Regions from separate parts of the Agarilytica rhodophyticola genome, predicted to be linked through region 1. Evidence: predicted binding sites of a transcription regulator. Region 1 holds the regulator's gene; each other region holds the start of a gene.
The links. Region 1 encodes FNR, which switches genes on or off when oxygen is low (the NO sensors DNR and NnrR bind a similar motif). Its sites were predicted from a motif close to TTGATNNNNATCAA; they were not measured.
Positions count from the first base shown of each region.

Region 2: BVC89_RS30835 (cysteine-rich CWC family protein) is a predicted target of FNR. The motif match lies at 3,139-3,152, and genes of this name have one in related genera.
Region 3: BVC89_RS19515 (OmpW/AlkL family protein) is a predicted target of FNR. The motif match lies at 2,214-2,227, and genes of this name have one in related genera.
Region 4: ccoN (cytochrome-c oxidase, cbb3-type subunit I) is a predicted target of FNR. The motif match lies at 4,786-4,799, and genes of this name have one in related genera.

Region 1 is NZ_CP020038.1:3,820,355-3,828,523, forward strand. Features, by position in the region: gene BVC89_RS15900 (lipin/Ned1/Smp2 family protein) at 1-971, opposite strand, end outside; gene BVC89_RS15905 (hypothetical protein) at 1,439-2,308, shown strand; gene BVC89_RS15910 (SLC13 family permease) at 2,325-3,716, opposite strand; gene BVC89_RS15915 (globin) at 3,839-4,267, opposite strand; gene fnr (fumarate/nitrate reduction transcriptional regulator Fnr) at 4,368-5,114, opposite strand; gene BVC89_RS15925 (hypothetical protein) at 5,353-6,180, opposite strand; gene BVC89_RS15930 (6-phosphofructokinase) at 6,464-7,525, shown strand; gene BVC89_RS15935 (methyltransferase family protein) at 7,631-8,089, opposite strand; gene BVC89_RS15940 (bifunctional 2-methylcitrate dehydratase/aconitate hydratase) at 8,105-8,169, opposite strand, start outside.
Region 2 is NZ_CP021745.1:74,520-82,688, reverse strand. Features, by position in the region: gene katG (catalase/peroxidase HPI) at 1-967, shown strand, start outside; gene BVC89_RS28660 (alpha/beta hydrolase) at 1,244-2,191, shown strand; gene BVC89_RS28655 (hypothetical protein) at 2,233-2,973, opposite strand; gene BVC89_RS30835 (cysteine-rich CWC family protein) at 3,368-3,556, shown strand; gene BVC89_RS28645 (LysR family transcriptional regulator) at 3,799-4,689, shown strand; gene BVC89_RS28640 (alginate export family protein) at 4,703-6,013, opposite strand; gene modA (molybdate ABC transporter substrate-binding protein) at 6,159-6,917, shown strand; gene BVC89_RS30030 (hypothetical protein) at 6,983-7,150, opposite strand; gene BVC89_RS28630 (DNA-binding protein) at 8,007-8,169, shown strand, end outside.
Region 3 is NZ_CP020038.1:4,683,218-4,691,386, reverse strand. Features, by position in the region: gene BVC89_RS19520 (peptide MFS transporter) at 1-1,327, shown strand, start outside; gene BVC89_RS19515 (OmpW/AlkL family protein) at 1,391-2,092, opposite strand; gene BVC89_RS19510 (M2 family metallopeptidase) at 2,723-4,549, shown strand; gene BVC89_RS19505 (YhgN family NAAT transporter) at 4,596-5,180, opposite strand; gene BVC89_RS19500 (2OG-Fe(II) oxygenase family protein) at 5,277-7,097, opposite strand; gene BVC89_RS19495 (TonB-dependent receptor plug domain-containing protein) at 7,193-8,169, opposite strand, start outside.
Region 4 is NZ_CP020038.1:1,061,101-1,069,269, reverse strand. Features, by position in the region: gene ccoG (cytochrome c oxidase accessory protein CcoG) at 1-1,305, opposite strand, end outside; gene ccoP (cytochrome-c oxidase, cbb3-type subunit III) at 1,422-2,315, opposite strand; gene BVC89_RS04550 (cbb3-type cytochrome oxidase subunit 3) at 2,318-2,521, opposite strand; gene ccoO (cytochrome-c oxidase, cbb3-type subunit II) at 2,537-3,148, opposite strand; gene ccoN (cytochrome-c oxidase, cbb3-type subunit I) at 3,213-4,667, opposite strand; gene BVC89_RS04535 (argininosuccinate synthase) at 5,524-6,747, opposite strand; gene BVC89_RS04530 (Lrp/AsnC family transcriptional regulator) at 7,057-7,488, opposite strand; gene BVC89_RS04525 (carbon-nitrogen hydrolase family protein) at 7,635-8,169, opposite strand, start outside.

The DNA of each region.
Region 1 (8,169 bases):
TCACCAATGATCCAGGTTTCATTTTTATCAATACCTGCATCTTCATATGCTGTAATATCCGTATCGGCGTTGCCATATGCTCTTACAATATTTAATCCTTTATCTATGATTGAGCGAATGTATTCACGCTTATAACCTAAAGTATCAAGATCCAAAATATTTTCAGAATTTTCATTCGTGCGTAAATGCCATTGAGGTAAATCAATCACATCCGTAAACCACTCTCTGGTGTCGCGAGCAACCCAATAAGGCCGACCTGTCACGAAAATCACACGATAGCCTTTATCGATATAAGTTTGCACTGTTTCTTTTACATAGGGCCAGCGCTGCGCCGTAGACACACCAAAATAATCTCCTATGCCTTCAAAGTCATTTAAAGTCAAGGTACCATCAATATCAAACAGTATGGTATCTTGTCCGCGTGGAACAACAGATACAAAACCATCTGCTGAGCTAAGGTCACCTTCCACAATCATACGCACAATGTACTCACCTTCAGGCTTACCTGGCACATTGACATAAACCTTGCCATCCCGGTCTGTTTTATAACGTCCCAAATAGCTCCAATCATTCATGCCAGTACCATACAAGTAGGCATGTATATATTCTTGCTCTAAGTCTTTATGAAAAATACGGTTGTAATCGAATTTACCAACAATCTCAATCGATTCTTGAGGATTAGCGATTTCATCGTGAACCATATGGTACGGTGAATATTTCCCTGCCCAATAGCGACTGCTCAATCGCCTGAAGGAACGTTGCTGTGGACCTTCTAACGCAGGCAAATTTAAAGCGCCACGATAATCAGGACAACCCGCTATCGTCTCAGCAGGAACACTTGGCATCGGATCTAAATCTGGATTAGGTGGATTCACAGAGTTAGCGTTTGCCGAGCTATAACCGGAAGTTAATGATAATGAAACGATAGCCACATAACTCAAAACTCTCATTGATTTTTTTATTAATAGCATAGGAATTTTCCTGAGATTTGTGTTTAGAGCCGGCATGATGCACACAATATAAGACAGAAATATGACATAGATGATAAGTTGGCACCGTTATTTCATTAATAGTAAAAACCATTTATCGCTTTTTATTATTTTTATATAAACGCTATTTTCAACTAAAAAGTTAATTAAAAAAGTCAATAACGCACAATAAGATTTTCACGAACCTAATAATCTGTGAAAAAAATTAACATATTTATTACTAACACTTTTGTTGCAGCCATTGAATAGCGCGACTAAACCGTTATTTCCTCCGATCTTTTCAGCCATTATGGGCGAATAATATATCTCCAAGTTCAAATATTAGTTTCGGTATTAGTCCTTGTATTAGTCCTTGTATTAGTCCTTGTATTAGCCCCGATATTAGTTTCAACAACAGATACAACTTTCCCATAAATATCTATCTCGTATCAATGAAAAAAAGGTCACTTATGAAAGCCAGAGATTTTATGCCCAATATTTTCAGGACAAGTGTTACAAGTTTTATCAACAGTTTAAATACATTAACTGACTGTAGCTTTTATGATACGGAAGCGTTAACTGCAAAAGAATTTGACTATTTAGCACAAAAACACACACAAGAAGGCGCAATTTTAGTGGTACATCCTAGCAACGCCAAAGCGATGGGTATCGTGAAGTATGATGACCATAAAGAATTTTCAGAAAATCAAGACAATAACGTGCACCACTATACCATTGCCGGTGTAGGAAGTTCAGATGTAGGCGCAGCTGCTTTGGCTAGAAATTTCGCCGATCACTATGGGCAACCAGTAGGCGCTATAGTCGCGGGCTACGGCATTAGTGATTTATTAACAGAGGCCTTAGGCGGCTGGTTCGCCCTAGGTAAAGAAAATAGAGTACTTGCCTCGGATAAACAAAACAAAAAAAAGAAAAACCCAAAAAATAAAGAAAAAACTAAAAAACTCGTTGCGCAAAGTCCTGACACTCAAACACTCTTTAAGCTCCTACTCGACCCTGACCACAGCATCAAATCTCTTGGCGGTCACTCGAAAGGATGTTTAAGTATTGCTCTAGCACTTAAAGCTCTCTTTGAGCAAGGCAATAAAGAATGCTTAGATCGAGCCAAAGATATCAATATTATTACTTTAGGTACTGTCGTTGAATTACCTGAAGGCTTTGATAGGCTTTATCAATTTATCGGCAATATAGATTGGTTTGGCGGCATCAATTCTCGTGCAGACTTGGATAAAAAGCTAATCCACAATGCCTGGCACCATCTGAATACCTCTATGCCCATGCACATGAATGTTAGAAAGGTTCTATCGGAAAACAACTTATAAAGTTTAGATAGTCTGTTTAGGGCGCAACCAATAACACAATACTTCGCCAGTACCAGGTACCCAATGTGGCGATCACTATCAAACCAATAAGACTCATAAGGCCACCGGCTCTAATCATGTCTTTAGAACGAATAATATTCGAGCTAAAGGCAATAGCATTGGGAGGCGTCGTGACGGGTAAGGCCATGGCCATTGAACACATTAGCGTCACCACCAATACAATAGTCAACATATAATGTTGCTCCACCTGTAATGAGGTAATAAGCGGTATCACTAAGCCTGCCGTAGCGGTATTACTCATAAAAGTAGACATCAGGCCAACAAATAGCGCGATCACGAAGTACAGCCAAGCCGGCGCCAAGTCCAGTGGTAATAGAGTGATTAATACTCGATCCAAACCACTTAGTTTCATGGCAACTCCGAGCGCCAACCCACCTGCAATAATATATAAAATATCCCAAGGTAACTTTCTAAAATCAGAGGTATCGAGTAAGCCCATCCAAAAGCTGGCAATAATGGGAAAAAGCGCCACCGTTCCTGTACTTAAGTTGATAAGACTTCCAAAAAACCAACCGCAAACAGTGATCAAAAAAATGGCAATCACCGCCCAGTGCTGAGCGGTGTTTTTCTGTTGTTCAGGCTTGTTAACTTCTAACACTAGATCCTTTGGTGGATATAAAAATAACAGCACTCGCCAAAGTATAAAAATGAACAATATAAGTAACGGGAAGGTTATCGCAATCCACTGTAAAAAGTTTAAAGCCACACCCTTTTCGGCGAGATAAGATAACGCGATGGCATTAGGCGGTGTTCCTATGGGCGTACCAATACCGCCAATATTACAAGCGAAAGGCACACTGAGAACTAAGCCCAGTCTAAAATTGTGGCCTTTAGGAATGTTATTAAGTAAAGGATAGATAATTGCCAACATCATCGCCGTAGTAGCGGTATTACTCATCCACATTGAAAGAAAGGTACAAGCGATAATAATACCTAATAATGTGGTTTTCGCATTACCTTGAGTACGGTGCAAAATAAGGTAGGCGAATTTATGATCCAAACCGAATTTCTGCATAAGTGAAGACAGCACAAAGCCCCCCAGGAACAGCAAAATAATGTTTGAGAAGAAGGGGGAAAAAAATACCTGAGAAGTAAGACTACTATCTAGCAGCAAAACTTCTGGCAATAACCAAACAATTTCAAGAGCAAGAATGACAAAACTTACTACAAATAGTGGAATAACTTCTGTTATCCATAAGCATGCAGCAATGAGTAATATACAAGCGGTAATCTTTTGTGGTTTGGTTAGTACAAGATCGGTAAATGTTAGAGTTTCACACAAAATTATTATAGCTGCGATAAATATAACCGCTGCTAAACTCTTAAATTGAATTGATAACAGGCGCATTAAAATCTCATTAATAGATAGTTGCTAGTACTTATTTAAACATGACCTCAACAAACGGACATTGATAATACTAGCGTTGCCATTACACCAAGGTGACAGCGACTTTGAGCCTGTTAGCAGCCTTAACATGCACTATGCATGTATTTCATCATTGTAATACCTTGTGAGAAAGCTAAACGCCATCCTAAATCAATTCTACTGTTAAATTCAGGATCAAACTCTTTCACTGTTGCAATCATGCACTCAAGCCAGGTGTCATAAACTTTAGGGTTAATATTAAGGTGATTCTTATCATGTATTTCACCAATGCCCTTCATATGTTCAAGACTTTTATCGCTTAGAGTGAAACTCACGCAATACAAAAGTGACTTTTTCAACATACGCTTCTGGCGCTCCATGTCGGTATTTTCAAAAGCTTTTTTTATATCATCATCTGCATTGGCAAAGCGCTTATAGAATTGGTCAAAAAAAATCAAACCAGAATCGTTAATTCTAGTTTGCTTGCCAAATATTCGCTCATAGCTATCGTAAAAATCTTGTATATAGGACACACAAAAACCTCGTTTCAGATTGACAATGAGATATATAACAGTCAAAGGCAGATACGATTTTTGCCTAGACTATTTGGGAGTGTGAGCCTATAGGATAATGCTACTGACAAGTAGATATTGAAACGCCTTTTAGTGCATCTAAATCCAATATTTCAATATACTTTTTATCTGTCTTGATAATGTTGCTTTTATGTAGGCGTGTGAAAACACGGCTGACAGTTTCAATAGTTAAACCTAAGAAATTACCAATATCTGATCGCGACATTGGCAGGTGAAATTCTCGTGCTGAAAGCCCTTGTTTTTCGTTGCGAGCAGCAATACTAAGTAAAAAAGCGGCTATTCGTTCAACAGCATTATTTTTATTTAACACACTAATCAGCTGCTGGTCATTAGTAATTTCTTTACTCATTAACTGAAAAAACCTGCGCTGCAAACTTGGCATTTGTGTACTTAACTCCTCGAAGTGAGAAAAAGGTATTTCACACACAGATGATGTGGATAATGCGACGGCGGAATTAGAATAAGCGTCAGAAGTTAAACCATCCATGCCAAATATTTCACCGGGCAAATAAAACCCCGTAATTTGTTCGAGACCATCTTCAGTAAGGGTAAATGCTTTAATGGCTCCTGACCTTAGCGCGTACACAGACTTAAACTGCTCACCAGCACGATAAACATGTTCGGTCTTTTGGATAGGGCGACTTCGCTGGATTATATTATCGAGTTTCTGCACATCATCAAGTTCTAAACTGATAGGCAAACAAATACTGCCAAGACGACACTCTGTACAGTTAACATGATGCGATGATTGCTGACAAATAATATTTTTATCTGCACTATTTTTCATTTACTGCGGGCCTCGATTTCTACAATACAATAATGCTACGTGCGAAGTAACTGGATATGAATATGTTAAGTATAAAGCTTTTATCTGTCTTGTTGCTATTATAACAGGCACTATAACAAGTATGTATATAACAGTTATCTATGGCGACCATGACAACAATAATAACAAGACCTTGTAATACTAAACACTAACGATACAATCTAAGCCAACCACCATACCAATCACTTTGAATACTGTGTCATATATCATCCACAGTAGAAAATGGTAGTTTGCCGCAGGACAACGCATCAGCATAATGACAAACTGAAGAGAGATTCTCAATTTTTCTATTATTAATTATACTGACTGCCTCAGGGCCTAAGCAAATTATATTATTACTTTTGATATCACTATTATCTAAAATGGACGCATTTTGAGTAATTAATGTGTCCGTTTTAAGTCCCAAAGATGAATTACCAATAAAAACATAGTTTGGCTCGTGCTTTTTTATAAGTAGCTTAACTTTTGAAACAAGACTCGCAATATCATCACTTAAACGAGTAATCTGAATACCCGTTGTAGTAAATGGGTAACGTTTTGCACAGGCGAAGAATTCAGCGACAACATCTGCATTAAAATCGTCCTCAGTTTCAATTATTAATTGGCATTGATTAAAACCGAGACCTTTAAGTAAAGCAAAGTTTTCACCGTTTACTTCATTTGGGGAACAAACAACACGATGTTTTCTTGTGATGGCTGGAGACACCTTAAAATTAGATGCAATATTATAGACCAAACTAGTGATCTCATAAGGCTCCAGAGAAAGACAGGGTCTTACTAATTCTAAAGACTCTAATGATCGCTGTCCCAATAGTGTTCGCCACAAAGCCAACTCGCAACTTAGACAATCGAAGGTGTTAGCCTGGTGCTGCTTTAGCCTAAAAACCTGCGTTGAATTTAGTCCCAAGCTCACCGACTGTTTATGCTTGAGAACAATACCATTACTAGAATTGATCAACACAGATTCCCGCAAGCTTTTCGCTTTCGGGTATAACACGCTTATATTGGGAGGTTTAGATACGCTCATGGTATCTATGCTAACAATGTCCATATTTTTTTTATTGACTTTAATCAAGTGATAGAGAGATTCCCGCACTCAGCAAGAGAGACTCTGGCAATACAGGCCGCTGGTCTTAACAAGCCCAAGTTGATATACGTCAACAACTAAAAATAATCTTGCAGCAATAATCAGATTACTAAAATGTAAGACACGTTAACGGGTCGCACCACGTTTCATCTAAAAGTTTCACACAGATACATCCTATAAATTAACTTATTTGTACACACCAACTGATTGATAGGTATTTATAATGCGAGTAGGTATTTTGACTGGAGGGGGTGATTGCCCAGGCTTAAACGCCGCTATTAGAGCTGTAGCGAAAAGTTTAATCCTTAAGCAAAAAGCCGAAATTATAGGGGTTAAAGATGGTTTTTTGGGTCTTATAGAAAAACGCACTACCACTATTAGCTATTCAGATTGCAGCGGTATTTTGAATCTTGGCGGTACCATTTTAGGCACTCATAATCGGGCTGACCCTTTCAACCATGAAGGGCGCGATGTTTCCAGTCATGTAAAGGACTATTATGACACCCTTGGTTTAGATGCACTGGTGGTGATAGGCGGTGATGGTTCCTTATCTATCGCCTCAGAGCTTGCACAGATGGATATGAATATTGTCGGCGTCCCTAAGACCATAGACAATGACCTTATGTGCACGGATAGAACTTTTGGTTTTGACACCGCCACCAGTATTGTCACAGAAGCCATTGATCGTTTACGTACCACTGGACAATCTCACAAGCGGATAATGATACTGGAGACAATGGGACGCAATGCTGGATGGATCGCCTTACATTCAGGTTTAGCGGGTGGCGCGGACAGTATTCTTATCCCAGAACACCCCTATAATATCGAAGAAGTTGCCCGCATTTGCCAAGCACGTAGTGGTGATAAAGGTTACGCATTGGTCGTAGTTGCTGAAGGTGCCCGTCCGCAAGGAGGCAGCACTGTCGTCAGGGAAACTATCGCAGACAGTCCCGACCCCATACGTTTTGGTGGAATTGGCGAGGATTTAAAAAGACAACTTGAAAAACATATTGATGCCGAGGTACGTGCGACAAATTTAGGGCATATCCAAAGAGGTGGCACGCCGACTTCTTTTGATCGCATATTTGCTACGGAAGTGGGCTGTTATGCGGCAAAAATGGTGGCCAATGGTGAATTTGGTAAGGTCGCCATCATACGCAATAACACCCTAGGACAAGTGCCTTTAAGCAAAGTCGCCAATAAAACACGCGTGGTAACCGAAGAAGACATTTCCTACATGACTGCCGTCAATATGGGCATTAGCTTTGGTATCAAACAACAATAAATTTGCTCACCAATTTTGCTCACCAATGATGTCTTGGTGGTTTATATCCGGTGGCTGTTTGTGGACATAAGGTTTATGAACAGCCAACGGACATAGGTCAATTTACTAGAGCCAACGTCTTACACGCTTTTTGTATTCACTATAATTTTCCCCAAAAATACGGCCGAGCACCTGCTCTTCGGGTTTTATTTGTAATTGGTTCATAGTTATTACAAAACCGGGCAAAACAAATATAGCCAACATATGGCTTAATAGACATACGAAAGCAGCCAAAACCAATAACATTGCCAAATACATCGGGTTACGGCTAAAACTATAACAACCTGTGGTCACCAACACTTTACTATCTTGCAAATGCAGTGGGCTAAAAGTCGTTTTGTTTTTGCGAAAACGCCAAAGGGAATGGGTCGCCAAAAATACCGCCATCACCAGCAGTGTTGCTGTCAAAAGCGAGGAAAACGGCACCGTAACTCGCCATTGAGGAATCAAATGGGCTATCCACCAGGCAAGTCCGGCGTACAAAATCAGCAGCACTGGCGGTGGTATTTTGGCTTTGGCATCCATAATGTAAAGTCGCCTCTAGATCACAAATAGATCCATAAACTTCTGTACAGGCGTATTTTCTAAAGCTTCTTGGTCCTTAC
Region 2 (8,169 bases), on a different replicon from region 1:
CCACCGTGACATGGGACCACGTGCCCGCTACCTCGGTGACGAATACCCTCAAGAAGCGATGATTTGGCAAGATCCTGTTCCAACTGCCGATTATAAACTGGTAAATGCTAAGCAGATTAAAGACCTGAAAAAGCAAATTTTAAAGTCTGGTTTAACTGTGCCTGAATTAGTTCGCACTGCTTGGGCTTCGGCATCAAGTTATCGTGCAGCAGATATGCGCGGCGGCGCTAACGGTGCTCGAATTGCACTGGCACCACAAAAGGATTGGGCGGCTAACAACCCAAGAGAATTGGCCAAAGTTCTAGACAAGTTAAAAGGCGTACAAAAACGCTTTAACAAAGGCCGTAATAAAATCTCGCTGGCTGACTTGATAGTTCTTGGTGGAGCAGCTGCAGTTGAGAAAGCCGCTAAAGATGCCGGTGTGAAGATTGAAGTTCCATTTGCACCTGGCCGTGGAGATGCTACCGCCCAGCAAACAGATGTTAAATCCTTTAGCTTGCTTGAGCCCAAGGCCGATGCTTTCCGAAACTACTTTAATAAAGGTACAAGTTACCGTTCACCAGCCGATATGCTAGTAGACAGAGCAGATCAACTTGACTTAACCGTACCAGAAATGACGGTTCTTGTAGGTGGTATGCGTTCGCTGGATGCGAATACCGGTGGTGTTAAACATGGTGTATTCACCCGTAAGCCTGGTACTTTAAATAACGACTTCTTTGTTAATCTGATGGATATGTCAACTAAATGGAGAAAAGCAAAGACTGAAGGCCTTTATGAAGGCGTCGATCGTAAAACTGGCCGTGTGAAATATACAGCAACAACTGTAGATTTGATCTTCGGCTCTAACTCTGAACTACGAGCAGTTGCTGAAGCTTACGCTTATAACGATGCGCAACAACGCTTTGTAAAAGACTTTGTTAATGCTTGGACTAAAGTCATGCGTTTGGATCGCTTTGATCTAAAGTAAAGTAGCTATTTACACGTAGTTAGTATTATAAGCAGTTGCTATGTATATGCTGGTTATGAGGTATCCCCTACATAACCAGCATAATTTCTATCAAAGTCCATCACACCTTATCTATTTTTACCTCACATTCCTTAACAACTATTTTTTGCAAAGTTACATCTAAGCGCTAGTTTATTAAATTTAGGTTTTGCGAATTATGCATTTAAAAATGTAAATATTTCATTTGCGGACACAGCTTGCATAGGATATTTTTGTCAAAAAAAAAGGTAGAAATGCATGTCTCGTTATTTATATCGCCGCTTATCTCACTATTTTATTAAGATCAGTACTTTACTGTTAGTGCTATATATTCATAGTGGGTACTCAGAAGAAATCAAAGGTTACTTTAACAATATTGAATCGCCTTTGTTGTCAGGCAATGAGCAGTTAAAAGCCGGTGACATTAATCGTTTTATTTTTAGTGATTGGGCAGGCCCCAAAATCCCAGTATGGGTGTTTTTGCCTAAGGGCGTAGATATGAAAAAAGCTCCCATCCTTATCATGATGCATGGTGCAAAGCGAGGCGCTCATAGATATCTTAAAGAGTGGCAACCCTTAGCACAAAACAAGGGCGTCATCGTTATCGCTCCAGAATTCTCTAAAGCAGATTTCCCTTCGTCTAAACACTATAACTTGGGTTATGTCTTTGCTAATGACCATGCTTTACGAAAGGAAGAAAAATGGACGTTTTCGTCTATCGAGTCTATTTTTGACACAGTTGTTCTAGCTATCAAGAGCAAGCAAACACACTACACCATATATGGCCATTCCGCCGGCTCACAGTTTGTTCATCGTTATCTTTATTATAAGCCTAATGCTCGTGTAAAACGTTACATTGCCGCCAATGCCGGTTGGTACACACTTCCCAGCCTAAATGAAATCTACCCATATGGACTCAAGAATTCTGGTGTATCGAAAGAGCACTTAAAAACAGCTCTAAGTAAAGATGTTGTGGTTTTGTTAGGGGATCAGGATACAGATATTCATCATGAAAGCTTACGTAGAACTCCCCAGGCTATGCGTCAAGGAGCACAGAGATTTGCCCGAGGCTTATCTTTTTATGAAGAAGGGCTAAAACAAGCAAAAATATTGGGAAGTGACTTTGGTTGGAAAAAGAGAATTGTAAAAGGTGTTGCCCATTCCAATGGTAGAATGGCTAAAGGTGCGATCGATCTAGTAGAATAGGGTGCTTATTTATTTTCAAATACTTATACGAGAGGACAATACTATTTTTCAGTTAAAAAAGTTTTGTTTTTTGTTTGTATTATCCGTTCTCTAGTTAAAAGCTTTTGCGCTTTCATCTTTTTGAGAATACTCATCCCAATATTTTGCCAAGAAAAAGGGATTAAAATACAAATGCCACAATGGTCTTTATAACCTACTTTTGAAATAACGTTGGTAAAATATGAGAATTGTGAGTTATCCATTAGAGCAATAGAAGATTCTAATGAGCTCTTATTTTTTTCAACTTCTTGTATTAAGTAATCAATAACTTTTTTACAGTTTTTTGGCATTTCATTGGCTACTGTGAGGTAAAACTCATAGTAGTCTTTTTGAAAAGCATCATAAATGGACGGTGAAGTGTAAAAACCTAGACAGAATATCTCGCGAAAAGGAAAACAAAACTTATGTTTTAGCGCCACCTCATTTACGTAACTTGATAAGTTTATCACTGTACGATATTTTGGCAGCACACTCGCCACCGATTGAAAAACACTGATAACCTTGTTTTCTATTGTCACATCTATTCTTTGAACGATAACAAAGCCAACCGTCTTATTTCCATGTCTCATCAGCATGGCTCTAACATCTACATTTGAAGGCTGTTGAATAATGTCGCGAATATCCGATTCTTTAAGGCCAACTAAGGTTTTTGATACGACATAAAAGATATCTTCAATAATTACGTTGAATTTTTCCAGGCTTTTGACTTCAGAAAATAAGAATTCATATTTATTTATCTTCATATAAACTGCCAAAATTATGATGATCTTTAGAACAAAAACACATGCATATAAATAGGATCTATTAACAACAACTTATCCGTCAATTCCAGACGTTAAATAAATAAAAATAGTAATATGATGTCGAGCTTATTGTTAATTGTTTCGACGACGGGCATAACCATATAGTTGATCTACATCTCGATATTAATTAGCCACCAGGTTAATAGTATTTCTATTCGTTAGTTGTTTATCCAGCGGAAATCTATGGTTGTGAGAAAAGCGTAACATTTGAAGTGCACAGTTAAAGGATTATGGCATGGTCTAACAATAGTTGGCGTGTTAAATAATAAGGGGTTTGTTCATCCATTGGTGCCAGCATATAATATGCCTAGATATTTCTTGGAATACAGAAGTGATGCCAAAGCATGAGACTATTGTTTGTCCCCGTTGCCTTAAAGATTTTGAGTGTAAAATGGGCTCTATTTTGATTTGTCATTGCAGCGACATTCATTTGTCAGATAAACAAAGAGCATTCATTGCTGAACGTTGGGATCGTTGTTTATGCAATAGTTGCTTAAAAGAAATAAGTGAAATGCCCCTATAATCTTATCATTTTGTTCTTTGAGAAAGTAGCAAGTTAGAGCCCGCTAACACCAATATAATCATACTCCAGTAAGTACTCAATTTATGGCGAAATATATAGGAAGGTATATGTAGAGATACCTGAGTATATTAGTCTTGCTGTTAAAGTATCGGTTTAATAATAATCGCAGTATCAACAGGACTACTCATGATGAATAGTGGTAATATCCCTATGCACCCATTACTATTATTCATGGTTCAACAATGATTGAAAGAATGCACTTAAGGATTATGCTTGAGATAGATCGTCAGGGCTCACTAACCGCAGCGGCCGATAAATTAAACCTGACACAATCAGCCTTGAGTCACACCATAAAAAAGTTAGAAGCGAAATTTGCCTTGTCTTTGTGGAGAAAGGAGGGGAGGCAGATTCAACTAACGGAGGCTGGACACTATTTGTTAAGAGAAGCAAGGCGCTTATTACCTCAGCTCGAGAGAATTGATGAGAGTTTGCAACAGTATGCTAAAGGGGAGAGCGGTAACCTGAGCATAGGCATGGAATGTCACCCTTGCTACCAATGGTTGCTTACCGTAGTTCACGATTTTCTTGAGCAATTCCCTGGAGTTGATGTGGATGTGAAACAACAATTTCAATTTGGTGGAATGGCCGCGCTGTTTAATCACGACATCGATGTATTAGTTACACCGGATCCCCTATTGCGAAAAGGAATTTCCTTTGTTCCTGTTTTTGATTATGAACAGGTATTAGTTGTTGGACACGAGCATCCATTTTATCAACGTCAATTTATCGAGCCTGAAGATTTATTAGATCAAGTTCTTTATACATACCCAGTAGATATTGAACGCTTGGATATTTACAGCTTATTTTTATTGCCGGCAAACTGTCGGCCCCAAAAGCATAAAACGGTGGAAGCCACCGAGATTATGCTACAGCTGGTGGCAGCACATCGTGGTGTAGCAACATTACCTCGCTGGCTAGTGGATCAGTTTGCAGAACAATTACCAATAAAAGCAATAGCATTGGGCAAAGCTGGTGTTTATAAGCAAATTCATCTTGGTATGCGCACTAATGATGACAGCGCCTTTGCTCATGCTTTGGTCGCCTTGGCAAAAAAGAAATCCGCAGTCCACTAATTTTGTAGCAGATTTAAAATTTAACGACCACTTGAGAATATATATGATGGGTGTCACCAGTGGGCGATGCATTAGGAGCATCTTTTAAAAAACTACCTTTTAATAAGTAAGCCCCACCGACTTCAAATTTAATGGATGATGATAACTTAATATCTAGGCGAACTTGTAACTGCTGTCCGACAAACTTGCTGGTGTTGCCGCTCGGATCAACGACATTTGCAGTGGTTAATGCGTCTTTGTCAGAGGCTAGCCAAACTGAGCGATAGCCGACAAGTGCTGAGAGTGCATCGCGAGGTTGGAATTCCCATCTCAAGCCAGGAGATAAAATATTACTTCGGGCAAAAGCACCGTATATACCTGTATGCCCGTACTCGAAGCCTCGAGACCCGAACAGAGTATCAAAGCGGTTGTACTTATTATCATTGGGATCTTTATCACCGCTGGCATAATCTGCTTGCAGAACTATTCTAGAAAACCATAAGCTGTTAAATTGATAAGCAAGGTGAACATGAATAAAGCCTGCATTTACGTCTAAGTCATTGGTATTAGAAACGGATCTATTTGTTCGTGCCTCACCAAATTGATATGCCGCTTCAAATTCATAATCCCAGTGTGAAAGTTTTTTCGGTTGTAATAACCTTAGGCCTAAAGTGTTGAGTGCGCGGTTTCTTGTATTTAAATTAGCTTGATCTTCCTCATCTAGCATAAAATAGTAGAGCTCTAACAACTCTTTGTTTTGCTTTTCTCGGGTTACGTGTATACCCGCAAAATGAATTCCCGAGTAATGCTTATCGATTTGAATTTCGTTGTTGTCCAAGGCTAAACGATCGCTAGGACGGCGTTGTAGGGGGAGGGTATATAAAGTTTGTGCGTGCCAGTTATCTTTTATCCATGATGTGTGCATGCCGCTAAAAGCATTGATTGTATTGCGAAAGCCATTACGTGACACTAATCGACGGCTACCAATATTAAGGGTTAGGCGACCAACTTTAGCGGAGAAATTATTTTTGTTTCGCCAGCCGATATAAACTTGTAGCGGCTCTAATGGGTTAACGTCATCAGTACCTAGAGGTGTACTGTCATCATCCAACCATGTACGTGAATCCTGTAGTTCAAATTCGCCAAATACCCCGTCATTATTAAACTTTACACTAGCCAGTAATCGTGAGGCTAGTACTTGATCAGAGTCTTCTATATTCGCCCTAAATGGGTTATCTAAGTTTTCATATCGTAGCCGGTAATTCCCTCCAAAAGACCAGTTTTTATTTTCGGCTGCTACAGCAGAGCCACCTAGAACTAATATGAGAAAAATAACTCGACTCACTTGATAAACCACCTACCACCTCATGAAATGAGTATTAACTGAACAGTGATGTTCATTTTAACGCGATACTTGTGCAAGATTACAACGTACCAGTTTATACTACAGCATAGGCATTACGATCTAGAGCCTATCGGAAAAATATATTATGGTACATAAGACGCTGCTTATTGCGATTTTTTTAGGGCTAAGCCACTCTCTTTTTGCTGAAAATGTTCATGTAGCTGTTGCCTCCAATTTCAAAAATACGATGCTAGATATTACCAAAGTTTTTGAACAGTCTAGCGGTCACAAAGTCCTTTTATCTTTTGGTGCCTCTGGTAAATTCTATGCGCAAATAAGACATGGCGCGCCGTTTGATATCTTTTTATCGGCGGATCAAACAATACCTGCAAAGCTCGAAAAAGAAGGGTTCGTTGTACCTGATAAGATCGCGACTTATGCCATCGGAAGGCTGGCTCTATGGTCTGCAAACTCAAAGTTGATCAAAAATAACCCAGAAGTATTAAAGATGGGGAGTTTTAATAAGCTCGCGCTTGCTAATCCAAAACTTGCTCCTTACGGTGTCGCTGCTGTTGATACATTGAAGAGCCTACAGCTGCACGATAAGACCAAAGCCAAATGGGTGCAGGGAGAAAATATCGCACAAACCTACCAGTTTGTGCGTACTGGTAATGCCCAAATAGGTTTTATTGCGTTTTCTCAAATTATGGATGGAAACCATTTAAAAACAGGCTCTTTTTGGCTTGTTCCGAGGGAATATCATAGACCAATAAAACAGGACGCGGCGTTACTGAGCCGAGGCAACACTAACGCCGCAGCTCGCGAGTTTTTACGCTTCCTAAGCAGCCATAGTGCTCAAAGAATCATTGAGTCCTATGGCTACGCTACATCAAGTACCAAATAACGGCATAAAGATTATTGTAATTAACCTGTTAAAAGCTTTAGATTAGCACTGATAAATATTGGGGTTTAATTACTAGTCAACTGTCCAAATGTATTAATATATACATCATTAATGTAACCCTCGGCGACGATACAGAATTGAGGTGTTGTATTGTCTTGTTCAGACTGAACATTAAAAGAACCACTATCGCTGATCGAGTAGATACGGAGCATATTTTCTTGGCAAAAAGCCATCAGTGGACTTGATACCCTAAGTAGGCTATTTAATTTTGATTCCCGTTGTGAACATAGTGCACCAACAACAGGAGTGTCTGTTAATTTCTCGTCAAGGCTGCTTTGCTGATTATAGATCGACAGGTCATATGTTTCATAAAACAGGTGTACTTCAGGGACGTAATGTCACTGTGGGTTCTCACACGTAGCAATAAGTGCTGTACTTGAAAATGCTGAACTAGCTATCAAACTAATGATAAGAGCGTCACTAACTTTTCCTTTCATTTTGTACTCACTATCTAATTAAATTGAGCCGCTAATATAGTGTCTCCGTTATTAATAAAAAATGAATAGATAAGTTCAACTAAAAACATAACACAGGTATATTAAACAGTATGTAATTTTTATCCAATGTAATTTATAAATATTTACCGGAGAATGTATGCACAAAATATTATTGGTAATAATGTTAATTTTTATACAAAACATGCTGTATGCAAAATAATATAATTCGAGAAAACAGCTACGGGATTGTCATCACTGACCTGAATACAGAAAATATATTAGTTCAAGGTAATTCACTACGTGGAAATATAGTGGATAGGATAAAAATTGATTCACATGGTAATATCAGTCCAAACATCGATGTACGTAATAATTTATAAGTATTATAGCTTCTAGATATTATAGAAAGATAAGAGTTGCAACGTTATATTTAATTATTCGCAGATATCTCTCATCTAACGCAAACCTATGTCTTGATATTAGATTTTATTGAGTTATAAGTAATAATTGTATTTATATGCTATGAAAGTGGAAAATAGATTAGATTAAGAACATGTAATTCTGTAGTATGTAATGTAATAAAAGATACCTTATGAGGTGGGTAAGTAAAATGGCTAGGGGCGGGATAAATAAAGCGTTAGTCGCAAACGCACGTGAAGCACTGATAGCAAAAGGTCAAAACCCTTCCATTGATGCTGTGCGGGTAGAACTTGGTAATACAGGCTCAAAATCAACCATACATCGCTATCTTAAAG
Region 3 (8,169 bases), 860 kb from region 1:
ATTGAATGTTTTCTTCTTTGCGCTAGCTCTTATTACCGTAGGGGTTGGTTTTCTAAAGCCCAATATCTCCACAATAGTAGGCAAGCTTTACTCTGAAAGCGACCCTCGCCGGGATGCAGGCTTTACTATTTTCTATATGGGAATCAACTTAGGTTCATTTACGGCCACCATTTTATGCGCTTGGTTGGGGGAAAACTATGGTTGGGGCTATGGATTTGGCGCTGCAGGTATTGGTATGGTCTTTGGTCTAATTACTTTCTTATACGGCCAGAAATATCTCGATGGCCATGCCGAACCCAATAACCCTGCTATTCTAAAAGAGCGTTTCTTGGGGCCTATCAACAAAGAATGGGCGATTTATATTGGCGGTATTCTTTCCTTAAGTGTTATGTGGTTGTTGGTTCAAAATGAGCCTATTGTCCACGTAGCTCAAAATAGCTTACTCATTGTTGCCATTGTCGGCATTATTTTATTTGCCATGATGAATAATGAAAAGGGAATGGATATGGTAGCTGTTGGGCTCGCTGCTGTAACAATGATAGTGGGTTTAGTTTGGGCGTTTACGGGCAACGATACTTGGCTTGGGTTTATGTTGCTTGGTCTTGTGGCATTCATTGGCTATGGCTTTAAAATGCATGACTCAAAAGAGTATAGCCGCACCGTTGTTCTGATGATTCTTATTGTATCTACTATTGTATTTTGGTCTTTGTTTGAACAGTCTGCCGGTAGTATGACATTGTATGCCGACCGAGTTCTCGATCGAAATTTTCTTGGCTCCGAAATTCCTGCCGCTTCTTTTGGTTCTCTGAATGCATTATTTATTATCATTCTAGCCATACCTTTTGCTGCTATTTGGATTTGGCTGTCAAAGCGAAACTTAGAGCCTTCTACGCCAGTAAAATTTGGCCTGGGCATTCTGCAAGCTGGCCTCGGTTTCGGCGCACTGGTACTGGGCGCTAACTTTGCTGACGATGCCGGTAAGGTAGCAGCAATTTGGATGGTCTTGGCCTATTTGCTTCATACTATGGGTGAGCTTTGTTTATCTCCGGTAGGATTATCAGCTGTGACTAAACTCTCTATTGGCCGTGTTGTTAGCGTCAGCATGGGCACCTGGTTTTTAGCTACTGCTCTCTCTGAAACAGTGGCAACACGTATAGCGAAAATGGCTTCCATTGACACTTCTGGTGCCGAGGTAGCAGATACGGTTAGCACACTAGCGACTTATACGGAGTTGTATGAATTTCTGATGTGGGTCGGTGTTGGTGTTGGTGTATTTATGATTGCTATATCACCTTTATTGAAAAAGGGCATGCGTGGCATCAACTAAGAGTTGTGAGTTAATAATTGTTAGTAGTGCATAAAAAAACACCGGCTAAGGCCGGTGTTTTTTTTAAAACGAATAACCGAATGATCCGAGTATCACCCATGGGTCGATATCCACATCAGTTGATATAGTGCCAAGACCGGGTGTTTCAAAATTAGCTGTTGTTTCAATATCCGTATACCAAACCGATAAGTTTAATAGCCAGTTATCATCTAAGCGATAATCGAAGCCTGCTTCTAAAGCAAGACCGACAGAGGAGTCCAAATCTACATCGGCATTACCGGTAGCACCTAGACCTGCCAGTGCTGTATTTAGCTGTGAATCAGACTCTTCATCAAAAAATACGGTGTAATTAATACCTGCGCCAATAAAAGGCTGGAAACTGTTATTGCCACCATTAAAGTAATATTGTGCCGTTAATGTTGGCGGTAAATGCTTAACTTCTGCAGCTTTAACCCCTAAAGCATCGGCGTTGACATCATGAGAAAAGGGTGTAGCAACAAGAAGTCCTATCCCCCAATTCTGGGACAACATATGTGTCAGTGTAATTCCTAACTGTTCATTAGATTCAACACTCGCTTCTGTACGAGGTAAACCCAAACCTAGTTGAGATAATTCTGTGCCATTAAGTGTTAATGGTGTTGAATCATCGTTAGGTTGCACACTTGCCAATCCTGCGCGGATAATCCAGTCACCTTTTTCGTAGGCGAAGGCTGGGGTTATTGTAATTGCCGAAGCTAGTAAAAGTAGGGCGCTGCTTTTTTTCATAGACTATGCCTTTCAAAAATAATAAGAAATATCTTGTATTTCATTCTAGTAGAAGAAATTCGAAAGTTACTTTTTTGTAAGATTATGGCGCGTATCCTATTTAATTAAGGTGCTACTACTTTTGATAAACATCAATTAAGACTTTTGAAAACCATTTGAGAATTCAACTAATCATCACTTTTTTGATTTAAACACATGTTTTTTAAAATATTGGGCTACTTTAAAGCGATTGTGTTACCGCTTGTTGAGAAGGCATTTGTGTTGCAATAGACTCCCTGGCTTGATGGATATAAGGTTTTTGAACATAAAATTGTAAAACCCATTCTAATACAGTGTCCTAAACCTTAAATTCCAAAACGCGAGTTGTCATGTTAGTGCTTATCATGAATATATGAATAAACAACGAGTGGCGTATGAAAGAGGGGTAAAAGTAAATAGTTAAACAGGTAAAAAGATAAACAGTGCAAAGGAAAGCGTATCAAAACTGAGTCTATGTCGTTTTTCATTTTTCACATAATGATGACGTTGCCACCCGATTCGTTTATAGTCGATGGCTTTAAAATCCACATAATAATTGGGCACTATTGAGCAGTGTCAGGAGAGGTAGCAGTGAAAATAACTTCCAAATATATGGCTATTGGCCTGGTTTTATCAGCGTTTTCCCTTGTGTCTTGCGAGCAAAGCAACACACCGGTGTCGAACACAGATGCCGTGGCCGAACAAAAAGCTGTGCCTCTTACTGCGGATGACGCGAAAGCATTTTTAGATAAAGTAGAAGCGGATCTTACGGATATTTATGAATATGCTGGTAGAGCTGCTTGGATTGCTTCTAATTTTATCAACTATGATAGTCAGTATTTAGAAACTCGTGCAAACAAAGAGTTCACTATCGCCAATGTGGCCTATGCCATGGAGGCTGCAAAATTTGATAATGTTAAGCTAGATGCGGTGACTCGTCGCAAACTCGATAGTCTCAAATTAGGTCTGGTTTTCCCTGCACCTAATGACCCTGTAAAAGCCGGAGAACTAGCCGAAATTGGCTCACAAATGCAAGCCTTTTATGGTAAGGGTGAATATTGCAATAAAGAGAAATGTTATAACTTGCAGGATATGGGGCTTATCTTTGCGAAAAGCCGCGATCCTAAATTGTTAAAAGAATTATGGCAAGGCTGGCGCACAGTGTCTCCACCTATGCGGCCTCTTTATGAAAAGCAAGTAGCTATCGCTAATACCGGTGCGAAGGACTTAGGGTACGATAATTTAAGTGTCCTTTGGCGATCCAAATACGATATGGATCCCGATGCTTTTTCTGCTGATATGGATAAACAGTGGGGTAAGGTGAAGCCTTTTTATGAAGCATTGCATTGTCATGTACGTGCTAAGTTAAGTGAGTTCTACGGAGAAAAGGTTGTACCGCAAACGGGCAAAATACCTGCTCATTTATTGGGTAATATGTGGTCGCAAACCTGGAGTAACGTTTATGATTTGGTCAAACCTGAAAACGCAAAATCTAGCTATGACCTGACAGCATTAATAGAAAAAGATGGTATGAGCGAGATCGATATGGTGAAAACTGGGGAAAAATTCTTTACTTCCCTAGGCTTTGAACCTCTTCCTGAAACTTTTTGGCAACGATCCTTATTTGTTAAGCCTCGAGACCGAGATGTTGTCTGTCATGCAAGTGCATGGGATATTGATAATGTCGACGATTTGCGTATAAAAATGTGTATCAACAAAAATGCTGAAGATTTTCAGACAGTGCACCATGAGTTAGGCCATAACTTTTATCAGCGTGCGTACAATAAACAACCATTATTATTTCGCAACAGTGCTAACGATGGCTTCCATGAAGCTGTTGGCGATACTGTAGCCTTATCGATAACTCCAAAATATTTGATGCAAATTGGCCTGCTGGATAAAGAACCCTCAGAAGATGAAGATCTCAGTATTCTACTGAAGTTGGCATTAGATAAAATTGCCTTTCTTCCCTTTGGTTTGTTAGTGGATAAATGGCGCTGGCAGGTATTTAACGGAGAATTATCCCCTGAAGATTACAATAAGGGGTGGTGGGCCTTACGTGAAAAATACCAAGGTATTGAGGCGCCTGTAGCTCGTTCAGAACAAGACTTCGACCCTGGAGCTAAGTACCATATTCCAGGTAACACCCCTTATATCCGCTACTTTTTAGCCTTTATTCAACAGTTTCAATTCCATCGAGCATTGTGTGAAGCAGCAGGTTTTGAGGGGCCTTTGCAACGCTGTTCAATCTATAACAATGCGCAAGCGGGAGCAAAGCTTAAAGCCATGTTAGAGATGGGATCGAGTCAGCCATGGCCACAAGCTATGGAAGCGATCACGGGTCAGAAAGAGTTGGATGCTTCAGCTATTATTGATTACTTTGCCCCGCTGAAAAAATGGTTAGACGAGCAAAACCAAGGCCGTCAGTGTGGCTGGTAGGATATAAATAATAGCTAAATATTAATCGAAAGATGGTTTAAAGACGTTATGATAAAAATGTCTTTACGCCATCTAGCATCATTTGTACCGACATCATAATCAGTATCATTCCCATTAAACGCTCTACTGCTGATAAACCTCGCGCACCTAAGAGCTTCGATATTTTAGTGGAGCCGAGCAATATCACACTGGAAACTGCCCAGGCACCTATTAATGCGATAACCCAGTCAATGGTTCGTTGCTCGGCACTGTTCGCCAGTAACATCAAAATTGCCACTGTTGAAGGCCCTGCGACACAGGGAATAGCAAGTGGCACAATCAAAGGTTCCCCCTCATCTTTATCGCCCATGACACCGCCTTCCTGAGGAAATATCATACGCATGGCTATAATAAACAAAACAATAGCCCCTGCGATGCTGATAGATTCCTGTGACAAACCTAGAAAACTTAATATTTGTTTGCCCGCAAATAAAAACACCAACAGTACTGCCAGTGCGATAAATAATTCTCGCATGATGATTTGCTGCTGGCGTTTGGCTGGTATCCCCCTCAATGCGGATAAAAATATGGGGATATTGCCCAACGGATCCATGACAAAGACCAGCGTAGTAAAGGCAGTTATAGTGTCCATATGTCTCTCCAAAGTATTGGGCGCCAGGATAACAAAAAGAGTCGTAAGTTATTACATTTTTCGTTACATAGCTAAGATTATATTAGCTGTGAGAACTTATTTTGGGACAACGTCAAATGGAACAGTAAGTCTGTAGTCGTCCGCACTGCCTTTGAACGTATTCGTACCATGCCAAAAGTATGAAGGAAATAGAACCAGTTTACCTACTTCTGGTTTAATAACTTTATCTGGAGAGCTGTTAGTAAGATGGTTTTCTCCAAATTTGATATATCCCTCATTGTTATTCATCTTCCCATCTTTAATATTTTTAGGTAAGTGAACATAAAATGATGAGCTTATCCATCCTTCTGGATGTATATGGTTTGAATGAAAACCTCCTGGAAATAATTTAACTGACCAAGAACCTGCGATTTCAAATAAATTAGATTTTCTGGATAAAAAAGGGTGAGTCACATCTGAATTCAACTCAGAAATATACTCATGAATAGCCTCATTAAATGCTTTTTTTAACAATTCAATCTCATGAAAAGGTTTATAAAGTAATCTTCCTGGTGTTTGAGTGCCGTTTTTTAAAGTTTGGGTTAAAGGCGCTTTATGCGTTCTATGCATTTGTAGGATTAGTTCTTTGAGATCGCTAATAAATGAATGCAAGTTTGAGTACCCGTTGGGGGTTGGTAAGCTGTAACAGCGTAGAAAGTCATCATAGTTATTTAGCCATGCATATCTCTCATCCTTTTGTTCTTTCCAGCATATACTTCTGTAAGCCCAACTTTTTTGGCTTAAGTAATTTTCTTTTTGTGCTAGATCTAGAACACTAGATGCTTTCTCGATGTTTTTATTTATGATGAGTATTTTTACAAGGTCTTGCGCAGTTTCTAATGAATAATTTCTTGTTAGAATGCTCTCGTATCTTTTTTCTGCATCCGAGTGGTTGCCACTTGCCGCCAGTAGCTTAGCTTCTAATAATTCTAATTCAACGTCATTATTATTCTGTTTTTTTGAGCTTTCAAATAGAACTCTGTGGGCATCTTCATACTTTTTTGCAGAAATCAAGAGCTCGATATAGGACTTACGTAGATCCCTATTGCTAGAGTTTAATGCCAATGCTTCTTCAAAGCTTTTTCCAAATTTATCTAGTTGCCCTAATTGCCAGTAAAGCTCATTAAGAGACTTGTGTGCATCGACATAGAGAGGTTGTTTCCCTATTGCCTCAATGTAGCATTTTTCAGCGTTGTTGTACTGGCCAATCTCAAAGTAAGCATTGCCACAATTATAGTCTAATTGAGGTATTTTATTCGTCAGTTGTTTAGCTTGGTTATACATCCCAATAGCATCATCATAGCGTTCAGTTAACTTATATAAGAGTGCTAGGTTGTGAATTGCTGGGACGTATTTAGGATTGATTCTCAATGCCTTCAGGTAATATGCAATGGCTCCTGGATAGTTGTGTTGGGTTTTTAATAAACTTGCTATTGATGAAATTATACTGACATTATCTGGCTGTAATGATTCTGCCCGTTTAAGGCATTTTTCTGCATCGGTAAGTTGATTTTTTTCAAGATAAGTCAATCCAAGGTTCTTCCATGCATCGAAAAAGCCGGGGTTTAGCTCGATAGCTTTTCTATAGTGCTCAATTGCTTGGTCAGTGGATTCTATTTTTTTAAGGCTGTTTGCCAAATTATTATGAACTTCATATTGATGGGGAGCAATGACTAAGGATTTTTTAAAGTGAGTAATTGCAGAATGATTATCCCCTGCCGAATCGTATGCTAGTGCAGACAAATGTAAAACGTTAGGTTCCTTAGGTATTTTCTTTAAAAACTCCTCTGCTTTTTCGATTACATAAGCATGATTTCCTTTTAATAGTTTTTCATAAAGGTGCTTAAGAAATGTTGTGATATCGGTCTTGTTATCCATGCTCATACAAAAATAATAGAGTTATTTTGAAGGCAATAGTTTAGCCATAAAAAAAGCGAGTATAAACTCGCTTTTCATCACAGGTAAGTTAATTACTATCTAAACTTGTAGCTCGCACTTACGAAAACTCTTGGCCCGAGAAGGTTATAAGTTTCCGGGAATGTATTAGCTTGCTCTGAATTATCACCAAGGGGAGTAGGCTCTGTATCCAGTGCATTGTTAACACCAAAGTTTACTCTGAAGTCTTCACTAAAGCTATATGCTGCGTTTAAGTCAAGATATACTTCAGCATCAACCTTAGGAACTACAATATCACTAGTGTCTCCACCGTTAACGATTTGGTCATCTTCAGCTTCACCTATATATCGTACTAGGGCTGATAAGCTAAGATTGCCAATCGACCATGTAGTTCTTAAATTAGCAACGACATCGGGTAATATATTGGTATCACATATAGAACCAAACGCCCCAGCACATTCGTTAACGATATTGGGTTGGCTCGCTACTGGAGTTTCGTCCCATGTATCCAAGTAGGTGCTTACAAAGTTAAATGCTAATGTAGACTCATTCAAATCGACCACATAATTAATATTCAAGTCGATACCGGATGTTTCGATTTTACCTATATTCTCATTGAGTACCGTTACGGTGTCTACGTTTCCATCAGACTGTCGTGTAACTGCTTGACATGCAGGATTACTAGCATCTCTAAACACGTTGTAGCATAGGTTTAGTGTGTTGTTAACTCCACCACCAAAAGTGTCGATCGCATCTTCTATTTCAATATCATAATAGTCGATTGATATATCGAGACCTTCTATCGGTTGGATTACAGCTCCGATTGTAAACGTGTTAGAAGTTTCTTCTTGTAAGTCTGGGTTTCCACCGAAGATACCTTCGATCTGGCTGTCTTGTTGATCAAACACACCAGCCTGGCCTGCTGGAACACCTGTCGCTTCACAAAGAGCAGCGTCTGTAGTGCCGGTTATGAAACCATCGGCAGAACATGGGTCAGTTGCTGAAGGAAAACCGTTAGATTGGCCTAAGAACAGTTCAGAAACGTTTGGTGCCC
Region 4 (8,169 bases), 2.8 Mb from region 1:
AAGCGGCATCGAAAACACTTCGCCAGCTAATACCTCGAATGAACGAAAACGCTCTACTTTAAATGGATAATCCCCGTCGATACTAATATTATAACTGTGCGTGGAACGATCCATATTACTAATTTTTATGGTATAAACATTTTGCACATCATCACCGACAACACGATACATACGTGCACCGCGGTCGCGAATGACATCGAGCCCCAAAGGAGATCGTGTGAATACCACATAAAGAAAAACCGATACCATGGCAACAACAATAAAACAGTAGCCAAATAAACGCGGGCGAATAAATTTCGTCACCCCTGTATCCAACTCATCTTCAGAAGTAAAGCGAATCAGTCCGCGTTCATACTTCATTTTATCCATTACGGTATTACATGCATCAACACAAAGACCGCAGTTAATACACTCATATTGCAGACCATCGCGAATATCAATATCAACAGGACAAACTTGTACACACCAGGAACAATCAATACAGTCCCCCAAGCCTAGAGCTTCTGTGTCATCGGTATTTTTGCGGGCACCACGCTTCTCTCCACGCTTTTGATCATAATGTACTGCCAAAGTATCACTGTCGTACATAACAGACTGAAAGCGCGCATAGGGGCACATATACTTACAGACCTGTTCTCGCATCCATCCTGCATTTAGATAAGTCATACCGGTAAAAAATAGAGTCCAAAAAGCTGCAGCTGGATGGGCATCGATGCGGATCATACCTAAAGCATCGCGATAGGGGAAAAGTCCTTCTAATAAATCTCGGATGGGAACAAAATAACCAATAAAAGTGACGCCAGTGATAAAAGCAATTAATACCCAAACACTATGCTTACCTGCTTTTCGTAAAAACTTTTCTACATTCCACCTTTGTTTATCCAATTTGATACGTTTATTTCTATCTCCTTCAAAAAGATGTTCGATATAAATGAACATAAGTGTCCATACCGTTTGCGGACAAGTAAAACCGCACCACACTCGGCCGAGCAATACCGTTACTGTAAATAAGGCGAATGCCGAAATTATTAGTAGCCATGCTAGTAACATGAAATCTTGCGGCCAAAAAGTCAGCCACAAAACATGGAATTGACGAGTCGGCAAATCAAACAACACGGCCGGACGTCCGTCGATGACAAACCAAGGTAACAATAGATAAGCGGCAATTAAAGGTAGGCCGGTATAACGTCTTATTGCCTGAAAGAAACCAGAAACTTTGCGGGTATAAATTTTATCTTCTGACTCATAGAGATTTATGTAACGTATCTCTCCATCGCCGCCCGATGTTTGTTTTTCCTCTGCCACTTCACTCGAACCTATCTCAAAATTAAAGACGACTTATAAAGTCTTGAGGGCTTGAGAACTCAAGCCCTTGTATGGCAATCCTAGCCGTTAATAATCTTATAAATATAAACTTCAGACTATTCGTAATCAAAAGAGAGCGAATAGACATAGGCTGTTAAAATATGAATTTTCTCTTCTCTTAGTAAGTCTTTTTGCGCCGGCATCTCATTTGCTAAGCCGTTGCGAATAGAATGTAAAATACCTTCTCGGCTACCATCATATAGCCAAACATCGTCGGTCAAATTAGGCGCACCCAATGCCGCCATACCTTTACCATCAGCACCATGGCAGGCGCTGCAGTTTTGATCGAATAAGGTTTTTCCGATGGCCGCGACACTCTGTGTGTGTTCTTGCCCCGACAATTGCAACACATACTCAGCAATATGTGAAATTTTCTCTTCACCTAAAATCGGCCCCCATGCGGGCATATTACCTGCACGACCATTTAATAAGGTGTGTTTTATGGTGTCTGGTGTACCACCATATAACCAATCGCCATCAGTTAAGTTGGGAATGCCAAAATTACCACCACCATCAGCGCCATGGCATACAGCACAGTTATTGGCGAAAAGACGCACTCCCATTTTCATTGCGCGGTTATCATGGATAAGTTCTTCCACCGGCATCTGCGAAAACACACCATAACTTTTTACATGTTTCTTTACCGCCTTTTCTTGATGTGCTTTAAGTTCGCCAACGGAAGTCCATCCGCCAAAGCCATCCCACACACCAGGATACCAAACAAGGTAAACCAAGGCCCAAACCATACTGCCTAAAAATAGCTGGAACCACCACTTAGGTAAGGGGTTGTCATACTCTTCAATACCATCATATACATGGCCTGTGGTTTTATTTTCCGGATCTTCGTCGTCCCGTAAAGCCACTTTGCGGTTGGCCATCAATACCCAAAAGATTAATCCCAGGCATGTGGCTGTCAAAATAAAAATCCATAACTGCCAAAAGAGTGTCATAGCTAATTTGCCCTCGCATCATCATCTTGCTGACAATGAATATTTGATTTTGTGTTCTCGTCTTCTGCCGACTCATCGGCAAAGGGCAACTGTGCTGCCTCATTAAACTTTTTTCTGTGCTTTGGGCTGAAAGCCCACCAGCAAATACCAGCAAACGCTATCATTACTAAAATAACCGACATGCCGCGTAAGGTATTAATATCCATCGATTAACTCCAACGTTAGCGTTTTGCTTTTTTCAGGGTTCCCAATTGCTGTAAGTAGGCAACCAGCGCATCTATTTCCGTCACACCTTTAACGGCGGCTTTTGCTCCGGCAATATCTTCATCGGTATATGGCACTCCTACAAAACGTAAGCCTTCCATTTTCGCAGCTGTACCTTTACCGTCGAGTTTGTTATCAAATAACCAGGGAAAAGCTGGCATATTAGAATTGGGAACGACATTTCGTGGATTGTACAAATGCGCTTTATGCCAATTATCGCTGTAACGTTTGCCCACTCTGGCAAGGTCAGGACCGGTTCGCTTAGACCCCCATAGGAAGGGATGCTCATAGACAGATTCACCCGCGACCGAATAATGGCCATAACGCTCGACTTCAGCTCTGAGTGGACGCACCATTTGAGTATGGCAAACGGTGCATCCTTCACGGATGTAAATATCTCGCCCTTCCAATTGCACAGCGGTTAAAGGCTTCAAACCAGCGATAGGTTTAGACGTTTCAGGCAAATAGAAATTGGGAACAATTTCAACTAAGCCACCAAAGCTAATGGCGACAACAACAAGCACCAACATAAGCCCGAGATTTTTTTCAACAATGTCGTGATTTTTCACTTAGTATCTCCCAGCCAGGCATATTGTGTATTCATAACTATTTTTATCTCTTCCAAAATCCGATTTAAACAAGCTGCGGTTCACTGACATTGTCGGGTTCAGTCTCCTTATCGTATACGGTGCGATAAGCGTTAAAGGCCATAATCAACATGCCAAGTAAGAAGCAAGCACCACCGAGGAAGCGAACAAAATGCCCTGGATAACTGGCTTCTACCGATTCAACGAAACTATAAGTTAAGCTTCCATCCTGGTTGAATGCTCTCCACATAAGGCCTTGTAGTAAACCGTTTACCCACATGGAGGCGATGTATAACACGGTGCCTACTGTTGCCAACCAAAAATGTACATTGATTAAAGCTACGCTCCACATCTGTTTACGATTGAATAAAACCGGAATAAGGTGATAGACAGCACCGATAGAAATCATCGCAACCCAGCCCAGAGCACCGGAATGAACATGGCCAATAGTCCAGTCAGTATTGTGAGAAAGGGCATTTACAGTTTTGATTGACATCATCGGCCCTTCAAAAGTAGACATACCGTAAAAAGACAGAGACACCACCAAGAAACGTAAGGTGGGATCAGTACGCAATTTATGCCAAGCACCAGACAAAGTCATAATACCGTTGATCATACCGCCCCATGATGGCGCCAATAGAATAATGGACATTATGGCACCCAACGTTTGAGCCCAATCGGGCAACGCTGAGTAGTGCAGATGGTGGGGGCCAGCCCAGATATAAATGGAGACTAAAGCCCAAAAATGCACGATGGAGAGCTGATAAGAATAAACAGGGCGGCCTGCTTGTTTAGGTACAAAATAATACATAATACCCAAAAAGCCCGCTGTTAAGAAAAACCCAACCGCATTGTGACCATACCACCATTGCACCATCGCATCCATGGCACCGCTGTACATGGAGTATGATTTCATAGGCCCTACGGGTATTGCCATGCTATTGACTACATGCAGAACTGCAACAGTTAGAATAAAAGCACCAAAGAACCAGTTAGCCACATAAATATGCGACATTTTTCGTTTCATGACAGTACCGAAAAATACAATCGCATAAGAAACCCAGACCAAGGTAATCAATATATCAATCGGCCATTCTAGCTCGGCATACTCTTTCGATGTGGTATAACCCATAGGTAATGAGATAGCAGCCGCTACAATAACCGCTTGCCACCCCCAAAAGGTAAACCCAATAAGTGGGCCACCAAAGAGCCTAGCCTGACAGGTTCTTTGCACAACATAGTAGGATGTAGCAAATAAAGCACATCCACCAAAGGCAAAGATAACAGCATTTGTATGCAAGGGACGCAGGCGGCCAAAGTGAGAATAGGGCTGCAAGATATCGTTAAGTTCGGGCCAATACAGCTGCGCAGCCAGCATTACACCAACTGCCATACCGACAATGCCCCAAACAATTGTCATAATGGTAAATTGTTGAACCACATGATAATTATAATTTTCACTATCTTGTGATCCATGAGCCGATGCCACGTCAGCACTCATACACTTTTCCTATTAAAGATATATTGTTTTTAAACAGTCGACACCGAGATAACGCGGATTCCCAATTCTCGATTTGTCGTCATTTTTAGAAATTATAGACGGTAATGGCATCAGTACTTTGATTAGAGTCAAGTGCGCCACTACCTGAAGAGCCTATATTCAATACAACATAAGTACTTAAAAATAGGCTCTGGTTATAAACACCTGTGCTAGATAACAGTTTTTAGACCTGTTCTAAAGACTTTTGGTCACACTAAAGTAATATTTAGTGTTTAATGCTTATCTTTCATCCAAAAACGGCAAGTAATGTTGCAGTCAAAATTTCGGCGCCAATCATAGTGGACAAAATAGCGATATGCTACCTTGCTATTCGGTTTACACTCAGTTTCAAAATAACCTAGAAAGTACAACAGCGAGCAACCATACTATTGAAGAGAAAGTAAGCACCGACAAAAGCACACAGCAGAGTACTCATAAGCTGCTATAACAGTAGCATATATATACTACTGGTATGACAATATTATAAGACTTGCTATTAACCTGGATATTTAACCTGCTAATTATATGCAGCGATAATAGCTACAGATGGCAGTTACACATAACAGCTGAAATAAGCCTTACTATTTTACGCAAATAACTACACGTTCAGATGTGTCGATTCTCTATCAGCTGAGCTCAGCTAACGAATACTAAGCCAAAAGCCCTATTTAAAGTAAGAGAAATGAAAGCAATAGAATGGACTTAATAAGACTTGTTTTAAGTGCAAATCACATTATATGAGCAGGACAAATGCCCTGCCTCAAATGATCAAAACACAATTAATAAACTGCCGTTAAAAGCCGGCTTAAATAAACCATCAACCTTGAGTACGGCCCTTTTGTGCAGCGATACGCATGCGCAATGCATTGAGTTTAATAAAGCCTGCCGCATCTTTTTGATCATAGGCCCCGGCATCGTCTTCAAAAGTTGCAATGTTTTCATCAAATAAGCTGTTATCAGAACGACGCCCAACAACAGTAACAGCACCTTTATAAAGCTTAACGCGAACATCTCCATTAACTACATGCTGAGAATCATCGATAGCGGCTTGCAACATTTTACGCTCAGGGCTCCACCAGTAACCGTTATATACTTGCTCAGCATACTTAGGCATTAGCGAATCTTTCAGATGTGCAACTTCACGATCTAAGGTGATGGATTCAATAGCTCTATGGGCAGGCAGTAATATTGTCCCACCGGGAGTTTCGTAACAACCACGGGACTTCATTCCAACATAGCGATTTTCAACAATATCGAGTCGTCCAACGCCATGCTCGCCACCTTTCTTGTTGAGAAACTCAAGTAAAGTTGCCGGAGACATAGCTTCACCATTAATGGCTACGGGATCACCGCCTTTAAAGCTAATTTCTAGATATTCTGGAGTATCGGGCGCATCTTCCGGAGCTACCGACCAGCGCCACATATCAGCTTCAGCTTCTGCCCATGGATCTTCCAAAATTCCGCCTTCGTATGAGATATGAAGGAGATTGGCATCCATAGAGTAAGGAGACTTTTTCTTAGCACTTGAGAAATCAACTGGAATCTGGTGTTTTTCACAATAGGCCATCAAGGTTTCACGAGAAGTTAAATCCCATTCACGCCAGGGCGCAATTACATGAATGCCCGGCTTCAAAGCATAGGCCCCTAGTTCAAAACGCACCTGGTCATTACCTTTACCCGTCGCACCATGAGAAATAGCATCGGCACCGGTTTCATTAGCGATCTCAATTAAACGCTTAGCAATTAGCGGGCGAGCAATCGAAGTACCCAATAAGTATTCACCCTCATAAATAGCATTGGCGCGAAACATAGGGAAGACAAAATCACGGGCAAACTCTTCTCTCAAGTCGTCGATATAAATTTCTTTGACGCCAAGCGCTTCAGCTTTAGCTCGAGCTGGCTCTACCTCTTCCCCTTGACCGATATCCGCTGTAAAAGTCACCACTTCACAGCCATAAGTCTCTTGCAGCCAAAGCACTATGACCGAGGTATCTAAACCTCCAGAATAGGCAAGAACAACTTTTTTGATATCGGCTGACATTGAGAACCCTCACATTTCATACTTGGTAATTTAGATTTAGCCCTACTCAGTAGGGAGCGGAATTTTATCCTTAACCTGCCTAAAGAAACAATCACTAAAGGCGATTAAACTGAACGAATGTTCGAAATATTAACATTTTTAGTGGTTTTTATAGAATATTATTTTAAAAATACAATTTTAGACAAAATAATGTTTAATATTAGCCAAAGATCTTAGGGTCTATTGACACCAGTTGGGCCGCTCCTATCGCCTCTAATAATACGAAAAGCATACACATCAGCAGGTGTGACGAGTGTCGGCAGGCCCTTGCTAGCGTTCAAACTTTGTTGACAGAACTACACTGGTGACAGTGTCTTTGATACCCTCGATTTCGCGAATATCATCAAGCACCTTATCTAGTTCACCGGTTGATTCTGCTTCCACCAAGACAATCAAATCGTAGATACCACTGACAGCATAAGCGATAGTAATTTGTTCAATGTCTTTAAGGTTTCGCATAGTTTGCGCAGAAGACCCTGATGCTAAACTTACCATCACATGGGCCGACACATGACCTTTGGTATATTCATCACTGAGCACCAGAGAATATCCTTTAATCACGCCCTTCTTTTCCAGACGACTAATACGGTCTTTGACTGTGGAGCGAGACAGGCTTAGTTCTCGTGCCAGTTCTGCAATGGAAGCGCGGCTATTACAGCGTAAAAGATGTAACAAGCTTTTATCAGTAGTATCAGTAATCATTTCGACGGATATTCCGTAATATTGACAAGGATGAAGTATAGCAAGACGACAACGCAGAGTTACATATAACAGATAAAAGTGGACTGAAGAGGATTCAGCTAAGGCTTAGGTGGCTAAGCCTTAGGATGGTGAAATGGTAAATCTATTTAGTCGTCGCTAAAGGATACCGTGGCCTGGCGTTTGCGATTGACAGACAAGTGCGTTACATCCGGGCGAGAGTAATGCCCAGACGGATCGAAATTCTGGCGCTCCTCCAAAACTCGGTTGTGATCAATAGTAGCGACCATAACCGCTTCTTCACCGTTCAAAGGCTCTATTATCCAGGAGCCATCAGGAGCTGCGATACATGAACCTCCTGAAGCATAGAAGTCTTGCGGCTTTTCCAAGATTAGCTCTAGATTAGGCGTATCTTCCGGAAAATCTTCTTTACGCATTAAACCACTTACCGACATAACATAGGAACGCGCTTCTTTTGCAATAAAACGGGTAATATCTTGAGTATTACGCTCACTGCCAGGCCATATGGCTACGTGCAGGTCTTCTCCTTGACCATATAAGGCAGCGCGTGGCAAGGGCATCCAATTTTCCCAGCAGTTAAGCCCTCCCACGGTAAACGCTCCCAGAGGATGAACCCGAAGGCCATTGCCATCGCCAGGCGACCAGGTTAAACGCTCTTCATAA